DNA from 2 places in the Streptomyces sp. NPDC002602 genome. Region 2 is predicted to be linked to the other one. Evidence: predicted binding sites of a transcription regulator. Region 2 holds the regulator's gene; the other holds the start of a gene.

Region 1 (5,048 bases), on a different contig from region 2:
GCACACAGCCGGCGGTCAGCAGGGTGCGGCCGAGGCGGCGCCGCCTCGGCAGGCGGCGGCTGGTCTTCCTGCGGTGCGCGCTCATGCCTGTCGATGCTGGGGGAGCCACGCTGAAGGAAACCTGAGGGTCCTGAAGCCGCCTTCAGGCCGGGCCGGGCGCGGGACCGGGGACGCCGCCTCTCAGGCCGGCCGGACCCGTGCCCCGGGCCGGACCCGTGCCCCCCGCCGGGGATCCGGAGCATCAGGCGGGCGCCACCGCCCGGCGCGATCCCCGCCCGGACGTCACCGCCGTGGGCGCGGGCGATCTCGCGGGCGATGGGCAGGCCCAGGCCCGTGCCGCCGCTCGCCCGCCCGCGGTCCGCGTCCAGCCGGACGAACCGCGCGAACACCCGCTCCCGGTCCGCCTCCGCGATTCCCGGGCCGTCGTCGGACACCTCCAGCACCCGCCACGCCCCCTCCGAGGCCGCCCGTACGACGACCCCCGCACGGGCATGGCGCAGCGCGTTGTCCACCAGGTTGGCCAGCGCCCGCTCCAGCCGCGCCGGATCCCCGTACGCGGGTACGGCCGCCCCGGCCTCCAGCCGCACCGGCACCCGGGGCGCCGGCCTGCGCGCCACGTCCTCCGCCGCCAGCAGTGCCAGGTCCAGCGGTTCGGACCGGGGCGGCGGACCCCCGTCGAGGCGGGCCAGCAGCAACAGGTCCGCCGCGATCCGCTGGAGCCGCTCGGTGTCGGCCAACGCGGCCGCCACCGACGCCCGGTCGGGCCGCTCCAGGGCCACCTCCAGCCGGGACCGCACGGCCGCGAGGGGGTTGCGCAGCTCGTGCGAGGCGTCCGCCGTGAACTGCCGCTGCCGGGCGTCGGAACGCTCCAGCCGGGCGAGGGTGTCGTTGACGGTCCGGGCGAGCCGCGCGATCTCGTCGGCCCCGCCCGGATCCGGGACCCGGCGACCCGGCTCGCTCGCGGTGACGGCCGCCAACCCGGTGCGGATCGCCGTGACCGGGCGCAGCGCCTGCCCCGTCACCCACCAGGCCAGCGCCGCCGCGAAGGCGATCAACGGGGGCGCGCCGGCGAGCAGCCCGACCCCGATGGCCCGCGTCGCGTCGTCCACGTCGCGCAGGACGGTCATGGCGTACACGGTGTACGGGCCCCCGCCCCCGGGCGGCCCGGGGGAGCGGACCACCACCGCCGCGCCCCGCTCCGAACCGGCGGGCCCGACGGGCACCACGGCCGATCGGGAGTCCTCCCCGGCCGCCGGGCGCAGCCCGTCGAGGTCCGGGGCGCCGCGCGGGTCCCGGTTGCCGGCGACGGTCCGCCCGGCCGCGTCCCGGACGAGGACCAGGTCCACCCCGCCCTCGGGTGCGGCCAGTCGGCCGCCGGGCGGCAGGGTCCGGGTGTCGAGCTGCGCGACGACCTTCCGTGCGGCCAGCTCCGTGCGCCCGGTGGTGTTGTCGAGCAGGTTGGCCCGCAGCAGCGTGTAGAGCCACAGCCCGCCGGCGCCGAGCACCGCGGCCATGGCGAGGGCGGCGGCCGCGGCAGCCCTCGCCCGGAGGGTCCTAACCACCGTCGGGTGCCATCCGGTAGCCGGTCCCGTGCACGGTGAGGATCGAGCGGCGCCCGAACGGCGCGTCGATCTTCCGGCGCAGCGAGGACACGTACACCTCGACGATGTTCGGGTCGATGGCGTGCGGGACGTCCCAGACCTCGTCGAGGATGTCCTGCTTGGCGACCGCCCGGCCCGGCTGCTGCATCAGGCAGGCGAGCACGCCGAGCTCGCGCGCGGTGAGTTCGATGTCCCGCTCGCCGCGCCGGCAGCGGCGACCGGACGGATCCAGGACGAGATCGCCGGCCCGCAGGACGCCGACCCGCGGGGTGGCGGCGCGGCGGGCGAGCGCGCGCAGCCGCGCGGCCAGCACGACGAACGAGAACGGCTTGGTGAGGTAGTCGTCGGCGCCCGCGTCGAGCCCGTCGGCCTCGTCGTGCTCGCCGTCCTTGGCGGTCAGCATCAGCACGGGCGTGCGGTCGCCGTGGGCGCGCATGCGGGTGCAGATCTCGTGGCCGCCGAGGCCGGGGAGCATCAGGTCGAGGAGCACGGCGTCGTACGGCCCGCCGGTGAGCGCCAGGTCGAGGCCGCGGTGTCCGTCGTGGGCGACCTCGACCCAGTGCCCGTCGGCGGACAGGCCGAGCCGCAGGGACTCGGCCAGCCCCTCTTCGTCTTCGACCACCAGGATGCGCACGGCCCAAGCGTCACATATCGGTCGCCGGAGCCGATGTCGGGCCCGGAGCCCGGAGCCCGGAGCCCGGAGCGCGGGGCCCGACCCGACACGAGGTCGCGTCGCGCGGACCTCAGACGGCCGGCGTCGGCGCGGTCGCGGAACCGGGCCGGACCTCCGGGCCGCGACGGGCGGTGCGGGCGAGGGTGCGGAGGTTCCAGAGGCCGAAGCCGAGGACGATCAGGCCGGTGACGCCGGGGACGACCGACTTCTTCAGGTCCCGGGATACGGCGCCCGTCGCGTCCGGACCGTCGACGAGGGCCTTGACCGGCTCGGTCGGGGCCTTGTCGAAGGTGGTGTCGACGGCCAGGTCGGCGATGGTGAAGGAGTTGTCCGCGGCGGTGAAGGAGCCGCTGCACAGGACGGAGCGCTTGCCGCTGTCCGGGTCGTAGAGCTTGCAGGAGCGTGCGGTGAAGGAGCCCTCGACGCCCGTCAACTGGGTCGCCATGCGCGGGATGACGAAACCGGTGAGGAGCAGGCCGCCGACGAGGGCGGTCAGGATGGCGAAGGAGCGCTTGAAGCCGGCGGCGCGTATCGCCGCGCCCCAGCCCACCCCCGTGGTGTTGTTCATGGTCGGCACCTTAACGCCCGCCGAACGCCTGCCCGAAGGAGCGAGTCGGGTGACTTCCGAGGGGGTCGGGCGCAAGGGCCCCGCCCCCCCCGCGCACAGGGCCGGCCCGTCCCCGGCGGCCGGCTCGAAGCGCGCCTCGCCGGGAGGCAAATTGGCACTCCGCTTGACCGAGTGCTAATCGCCGGAATAGTGTCGCACCTGGCACTCGCCCCTGGTGAGTGCCAACACAGCGACAGGCAGGTCCGGCACCCGCGACGACGGATCGACCTGGTCGCCACCTCAGACAGTTAACCCCGGATCTCCGAAGGGGGAGGTCGGATCGTGACGACCACCAGCTCCAAGGTTGCCATCAAGCCGCTCGAGGACCGCATCGTGGTCCAGCCGCTCGACGCCGAGCAGACCACGGCTTCCGGCCTGGTCATCCCGGACACCGCGAAGGAGAAGCCCCAGGAGGGCGTCGTCCTCGCGGTCGGTCCGGGTCGCTTCGAGGACGGCCAGCGTCTCCCGCTGGACGTCAGCGTCGGCGACATCGTGCTGTACAGCAAGTACGGCGGCACCGAAGTGAAGTACAGCGGCGAGGAGTACCTCGTCCTCTCGGCTCGCGACGTACTCGCGATCGTCGAGAAGTAAGTCGAACGAAGCAGGCAAGAGGAGCGATCCTCTTCCTCTTCACCAGTTTTGCTTTGAGCTGCGCCCCTGGTCACCCCGCTGATTGCCGGGCGGCGAGGGGCGCAGTTCGTTGAACCCGAGTTATCGAGAGGGCTGAACCGCTTCCATGCCGAAGATTCTGAAGTTCGACGAGGACGCCCGTCGTGCCCTTGAGCGCGGCGTCAACAAGCTTGCCGACACGGTCAAGGTGACGATCGGCCCCAAGGGCCGCAACGTCGTCATCGACAAGAAGTTCGGCGCCCCCACCATCACCAACGACGGTGTCACCATCGCCCGCGAGGTCGAGCTGGACGACCCGTACGAGAACCTGGGCGCGCAGCTCGTGAAGGAGGTGGCGACCAAGACCAACGACATCGCGGGTGACGGCACCACCACCGCCACCGTGCTGGCCCAGGCGCTGGTCCGCGAAGGTCTGCGCAACGTCGCCGCCGGCGCCTCCCCGGCCGCCCTGAAGAAGGGCATCGACGCCGCCGTCAAGGCCGTGTCCGAGGAGCTCCTCGCGACCGCGCGTCCGATCGAGGACAAGTCCGACATCGCCGCCGTGGCCGCGCTCTCCGCGCAGGACACCCAGGTCGGCGAGCTCATCGCCGAGGCGATGGACAAGGTCGGCAAGGACGGTGTCATCACCGTCGAGGAGTCCAACACCTTCGGCCTGGAGCTGGAGTTCACCGAGGGCATGGCCTTCGACAAGGGCTACCTCTCGCCGTACATGGTCTCCGACCAGGAGCGTATGGAGGCCGTCCTCGACGACCCGTACATCCTGATCAACCAGGGCAAGATCTCCTCCATCCAGGACCTCCTGCCGCTGCTGGAGAAGGTCATCCAGGCCGGCGCCTCGAAGCCGCTGCTGATCATCGCCGAGGACGTCGAGGGCGAGGCGCTCTCCACCCTCGTCGTCAACAAGATCCGCGGCACCTTCAACGCGGTCGCCGTCAAGGCCCCCGGCTTCGGTGACCGTCGCAAGGCGATGCTCCAGGACATGGCCACCCTCACCGGTGCCACCGTCATCGCCGAGGAGGTCGGCCTCAAGCTCGACCAGGCCGGTCTGGACGTACTGGGCACCGCGCGCCGCGTGACCATCTCCAAGGACGACACCACCATCGTCGACGGTGGCGGCAGCTCCGAAGAGGTCCTCGGCCGCGTCAACCAGATCAAGGCCGAGATCGAGTCCACCGACTCGGACTGGGACCGCGAGAAGCTGCAGGAGCGCCTGGCGAAGCTCGCCGGTGGCGTCTGCGTCATCAAGGTCGGCGCCGCCACCGAGGTGGAGCTCAAGGAGAAGAAGCACCGCCTCGAGGACGCCATCTCGGCGACCCGCGCCGCGGTCGAGGAGGGCATCGTCTCCGGCGGTGGCTCCGCCCTCGTCCACGCCGTGAAGGTGCTCGAGGGCAACCTCGGCCTCTCCGGCGACGAGGCCACCGGTGTCTCCGTGGTCCGCCGCGCCGCCGTCGAGCCGCTCCGCTGGATCGCCGAGAACGCCGGCCTCGAGGGCTACGTCATCACGGCGAAGGTGGCCGAGCTCGACAAGGGCCAGGGC
Region 2 (5,048 bases):
CTCGGCGGCGATCCGCGACTCCTTCGAACCCGGCACCAGGTGGTCCACCAGGACCCCCAGCCGGGCGTCCGCGGCCGGCGCGAAGTCCGCCACGATCGTCGGCAGGTCGTCGATGCCCTCCAGGTACTCCACGACCACGCCCTCGATGCGCAGGTCGTCGCCCCAGACCCGCTCCACCAGCTCGGCGTCGTGGCGGCCCTCGACGTAGATCCGGCCCGCCCGGGCCACCCGGGCCCGGGCCCCGGGGACGGCGAGCGAGCCCGAGGCCGTACGGGCCGGGGCGGCCGGGGCGCGGGACGGACGGGTCAGGGTGACCACCGCCCCGTCCAGCAGGAAGCCGCGGGGCTCCAGCGGGAACACCCGCCGCTTGCCGAAGCGGTCCTCCAGGGTCACCGTGCCGGCCTCGCAGGCCACCACCGCCCCGCAGAAGTCCGTACCGGCCACCTCGACGACCAGGTCGCGGTCCGCCGGCACCTCGGGCACGGCCTTGGCGCGCTTCCACGGCGGGGTCAGGTCGGGGGAGTACTCACGCATCCGGCGACCGTACGAGAGAGCCCGGGCTCACGCCCTCGACACGCCGAACCTCGTTGCCAGTGTGTCGCGTTGCGCACGGACGAAGGTCGCGTCGACCACCGCTCCGTGACCCGGCACGTACAGTGCGTCGTCGCCGCCCAGCGAGAGCAGCCGGTCCAGGGCCGCCGGCCACTGTCCGGGCACCGCGTCCGAGCCGGCCTGGGGTTCGCCCGACTCCTCGACCAGGTCCCCGCAGAAGACGACCTCCCGTTCGCCCGGGACGAAGACCGCCAGGTCGTGCTGGGAGTGCGCGGGTCCGAGGTTCGCGAGCAGCACCTGTACGGCGCCCAGGTCCAGCGTCCGTTCGCCCGACACCGGGTGCCCCGGCGCCACGACCAGGTCGGCGGCCTCCGCGGCCTCCGCCGCGTCCAGGCCGTGCGCGGTCGCGCTGTGCCGCAGTTCCTCGCGGCCGGTGGGCGTCGACAGCACCTTGTCCAGGCCGACCGCGCCGTGGAACTCGGCGCCCGTGAAGGCGGAGCCGCCCAGTACGTGGTCGAAATGTCCGTGCGTGAATGCGATATGGGTCACGTGCCGGCCGGTCAGCCGCTCCGCCTCGGCCCGCACCCGCGCACCCTCGCGCACGCACGAACCGGGATCGACGAGAAGAACCGAATCGTCGCCCACCACCAGCCCCACGGTGCAGTCCCACACCGGCAGACGACGCCGTCCGACCCGCCCGGTCAGCCGTTCCCAGCCCGCCTCTTCCCATTGCACGTCCATGCGGTGACGCTACCCTGGCGGGCCGCCCTTGCCTCCCGCGTACCACCCGGCCGTACACTGACCGGGGGATCTCTGGCACTCGAATGTGCAGAGTGCCAACAAGGCCCGCAACGGGACCGAACGACGACCGAAGAAGACCGACCGCATCCGGAGGTGTGCGCGATGCTCAGTGAACGCAGGCTCGAGGTGCTGCGCGCCATCGTCCAGGACTACGTCGGGACGGAGGAGCCGGTCGGCTCCAAGGCGCTCACCGAGCGGCACCGGCTCGGCGTCTCGCCCGCCACCGTGCGCAACGACATGGCGCTGCTGGAGGACGAGGGCTACATCGCCCAACCCCACACCAGTGCCGGTCGGATCCCCACCGACAAGGGTTACCGGCTCTTCGTGGACAAGCTGGCGGGGGTCAAACCGCTGTCCACGCCGGAGCGGCGGGCCATCCAGAACTTCCTCGACGGCGCCGTCGACCTCGACGACGTCGTGGGGCGCACCGTGCGGCTGCTCGCGCAGCTCACCCGGCAGGTCGCCGTGGTGCAGTACCCGTCGCTGACCCGTTCCACCGTCCGGCACGTCGAGCTGCTGTCGTTGGCGCCCGCGCGCCTGATGCTCGTGTTGATCACGGACACCGGGCGGGTCGAGCAGCGGCTGGTCGACTGCCAGACGCCCTTCGGGGAGACCTCGCTCGCCGATCTGCGGGCGCGGCTCAACAGCCGGGTGGTCGGCCGTCGGTTCACCGACGTGCCGCCGCTGGTACAGGACCTTCCGGAGTCCTTCGAGACCGAGGACCGGGCGACGGTCAAGGCCGTCCTCGACACCCTTCTCGAAACGCTCGTGGAGGAGGCGGAGGAGCGGCTGATGATCGGCGGCACCGCCAACCTCACACGGTTCGGACATGACTTTCCCCTGACGATCAGGCCGGTGCTCGAAGCGCTGGAGGAGCAGGTCGTGCTCCTCAAGCTGCTGGGCGAGGCCAACGAGTCGGGGATGGCCGTGAAGATCGGGCATGAGAATGCCTACGAGGGACTGAACTCCACGTCCGTCGTCTCGGTCGGCTACGGTTCGGGCGGCGAAGCAGTCGCCAAACTCGGCGTGGTCGGACCGACCCGCATGGACTACCCCGGAACGATGGGAGCGGTACGCGCAGTGGCACGTTACGTCGGACAGATCCTGGCGGAGTCGTAAGTGGCCACGGACTACTACGCCGTTCTCGGCGTGCGCCGCGACGCATCGCAGGACGAGATCAAGAAGGCCTTCCGTCGCCTCGCCCGCGAACTCCACCCGGACGTGAATCCGGATCCGAAGACGCAGGAGCGCTTCAAGGAGATCAACGCGGCCTACGAGGTGCTCTCGGACCCGCAGAAGAAGCAGGTCTACGACCTCGGCGGCGACCCGCTGTCCTCCTCGGGCGGCGGCGGCGCGGGCGGATTCGGGGCGGGTGGCTTCGGCAACTTCTCCGACATCATGGACGCCTTCTTCGGTCAGTCCCAGCAGCGCGGACCGCGCTCGCGGACCCGCCGAGGCCAGGACGCCATGATCCGCCTCGACCTGGAACTGGACGAGGCGGCCTTCGGGACGACCAAGGACATCCAGGTCGACACGGCCGTGGTCTGCACGACCTGCTCCGGTGAGGGCGCCGCCCCCGGCACCTCGGCGCAGACGTGTGACATGTGTCGCGGTCGCGGTGAGGTCTCGCAGGTCACCCGGTCCTTCCTGGGCCAGGTCATGACCTCGCGGCCCTGCCCGCAGTGCCAGGGCTTCGGCACCGTGGTCCCCACCCCGTGCCCCGAGTGCGCGGGCGACGGACGGGTGCGGTCCCGCCGCAGCCTCACGGTCAAGATCCCCGCCGGTGTCGAGAACGGCACCCGCATCCAGCTCGCGGGCGAGGGCGAGGTCGGCCCCGGCGGCGGCCCCGCCGGCGACCTGTACGTGGAGATCCACGAGCTGCCGCACCCGACCTTCCAACGGCGCGGGGACGACCTGCACTGCACGGTCACCCTCCCCATGACGGCGGCGGCCCTGGGCACCAAATGCCCGCTGGAGACGCTCGACGGCCTGGAGGAGATCGACATCCGGCCCGGCACCGGCTCCGGGCAGGCGATCCCGCTGCACGGGCGCGGCGTCACGCACCTGCGCGGCGGCGGGCGCGGCGACCTGATCGTCCACGTCGAGGTCACCACCCCCGGCAAGCTGGACGCCCAGCAGGAGGACCTGCTGCGCCAGCTCGCGAAGCTGCGCGGCGAGGAGCGGCCGATGGGCCAGTTCGCGCCGGGCCAGCAGGGCCTGTTCAGCCGCCTGAAGGACGCGTTCAACGGCCGCTGACCGGCCGCACGCACCCTCTCGCACGAGCCCGATCCGGGGATGTCCCGGGTCGGGCTCGATGCCGTGCGGGGCGGGGTGCGACACGGGGTCGAGCGACTTCGCAGGCGGACTATGCCAGGCGAATGCGATGATTCGGCCCGGTGCGCGGGGACGTGGCACGATGCAGTCCATGTCCTCCTCGCCGAACGGTCTCACCCCTTACCCGATCGTGCAGGCGCCCATGGCGGGCGGCGCCTCCTGTCCGCCGCTGGCCGCCGCGGTGTGCGAGGCGGGCGGGCTGGGCTTCCTGGCCGGCGGCTACAAGACCGCCGACGGGATGTACCAGGAGATCAAGCGGCTGCGCGCGCTCACCCGACGTCCGTTCGGCGTCAACCTCTTCATGCCGCAGACCGGCTACGTGGACCCGGCCGAGATCGAGACGTACCGGGGACAGCTCGCCGGCGAGGCCAACTGGTACGAGGTGTCGCTGGCCGAGGAGGACATCATCGGCACCTCCGACGACGGCTACGAGGCCAAGCTCGCCATCCTCGTCGAGGACCCCGTCCCCGTCGTGTCGTTCACCTTCGGCTGCCCGCCCCCCGCCGTCTGCGCCCGACTGCGCGAGGCCGGCACGTACACCGTCGTCACGGTGACCTCGGTGGAGGAGGCGCGGGCCGCCGAGGCGGCGGGAGCCGACGCCGTCTGCGTCCAGGGCGTCGAGGCGGGCGGCCACCAGGGCACGCACCGCGACGACCCCGAGATCGACGGCACGGCCGGGGTCGGACTGCTCGTGCTGGTCGCCCGGGTACGGGAGGCCGTGACCCTCCCGATCATCGCGGCGGGCGGGCTGATGCGCGGCGCGCAGGTCGCGGCGGTGCTCGCGGCGGGCGCGGAGGCCGCCCAGCTCGGCACGGCCTTCCTGGCCTGCCCGGAGTCGGGCGCGCACCCCCTGCACAAGAAAGCGCTGACGAACCCGCTCTTCCCGCACACGGAACTCACCCGCGCCTTCTCCGGCCGGCCCGCCAGGGGCCTGGTCAACCGCTTCATGCGGGAACACGGCCCGTACGCCCCGGCCGCCTACCCGCAGGTCCACCACCTGACCTCGGGCCTGCGCAAGGCGGCCGCCGCCGCCGGGGACCCGCAGGGCATGGCCCTGTGGGCGGGCCAGGGCCACCGGCTGGCGCGGACGCTGCCCGCCGGGGAGCTGACGGAGGTGCTCGCGGCCGAACTGGCCGAGGCGCAGAGCGCGTTGAAGGTGTTGCAGATGAGGAGAGCGTCATGACGGCCCCCGTGTTCGTGGTCGAAGAGGTCCCCGCGGGACCGGAGTTCACCCTGGAGGGCCCCGAGGGCCGGCACGCGGTGTCGGTCAAGCGGCTCAACCCCGGCGAGGCGGTGGTCCTCACGGACGGCCGGGGCCGCTGGGCCGACGCCGTCGTGAAGGCGGCCGAGGGCAAGGACCG

What was found. The regulator HrcA, encoded in region 2, represses chaperone genes, less so after heat shock. The targets are predictions, from matches to a motif close to TTNGCACTCNGNNNNNCNGAGTGCNAA.
Region 1: groES (co-chaperone GroES) is a predicted target of HrcA. The motif match lies at 2,994-3,020, and genes of this name have one in related genera.

What each region holds. Positions count from the first base shown of each region.
Region 1 is NZ_JBIAQX010000003.1:598,587-603,634, reverse strand. It holds gene ACFYW3_RS12045 (sensor histidine kinase) at 1-1,562, opposite strand, end outside; gene ACFYW3_RS12050 (LCP family protein) at 1-4, opposite strand, end outside; gene ACFYW3_RS12040 (response regulator transcription factor) at 1,555-2,235, opposite strand; gene ACFYW3_RS12035 (hypothetical protein) at 2,345-2,842, opposite strand; gene groES (co-chaperone GroES) at 3,164-3,472, shown strand; gene groL (chaperonin GroEL) at 3,618-5,048, shown strand, end outside.
Region 2 is NZ_JBIAQX010000002.1:499,251-504,298, reverse strand. It holds gene ACFYW3_RS07690 (DUF3097 domain-containing protein) at 1-534, opposite strand, end outside; gene ACFYW3_RS07685 (MBL fold metallo-hydrolase) at 562-1,293, opposite strand; gene hrcA (heat-inducible transcriptional repressor HrcA) at 1,456-2,472, shown strand; gene dnaJ (molecular chaperone DnaJ) at 2,473-3,609, shown strand; gene ACFYW3_RS07670 (nitronate monooxygenase) at 3,779-4,870, shown strand; gene ACFYW3_RS07665 (16S rRNA (uracil(1498)-N(3))-methyltransferase) at 4,867-5,048, shown strand, end outside.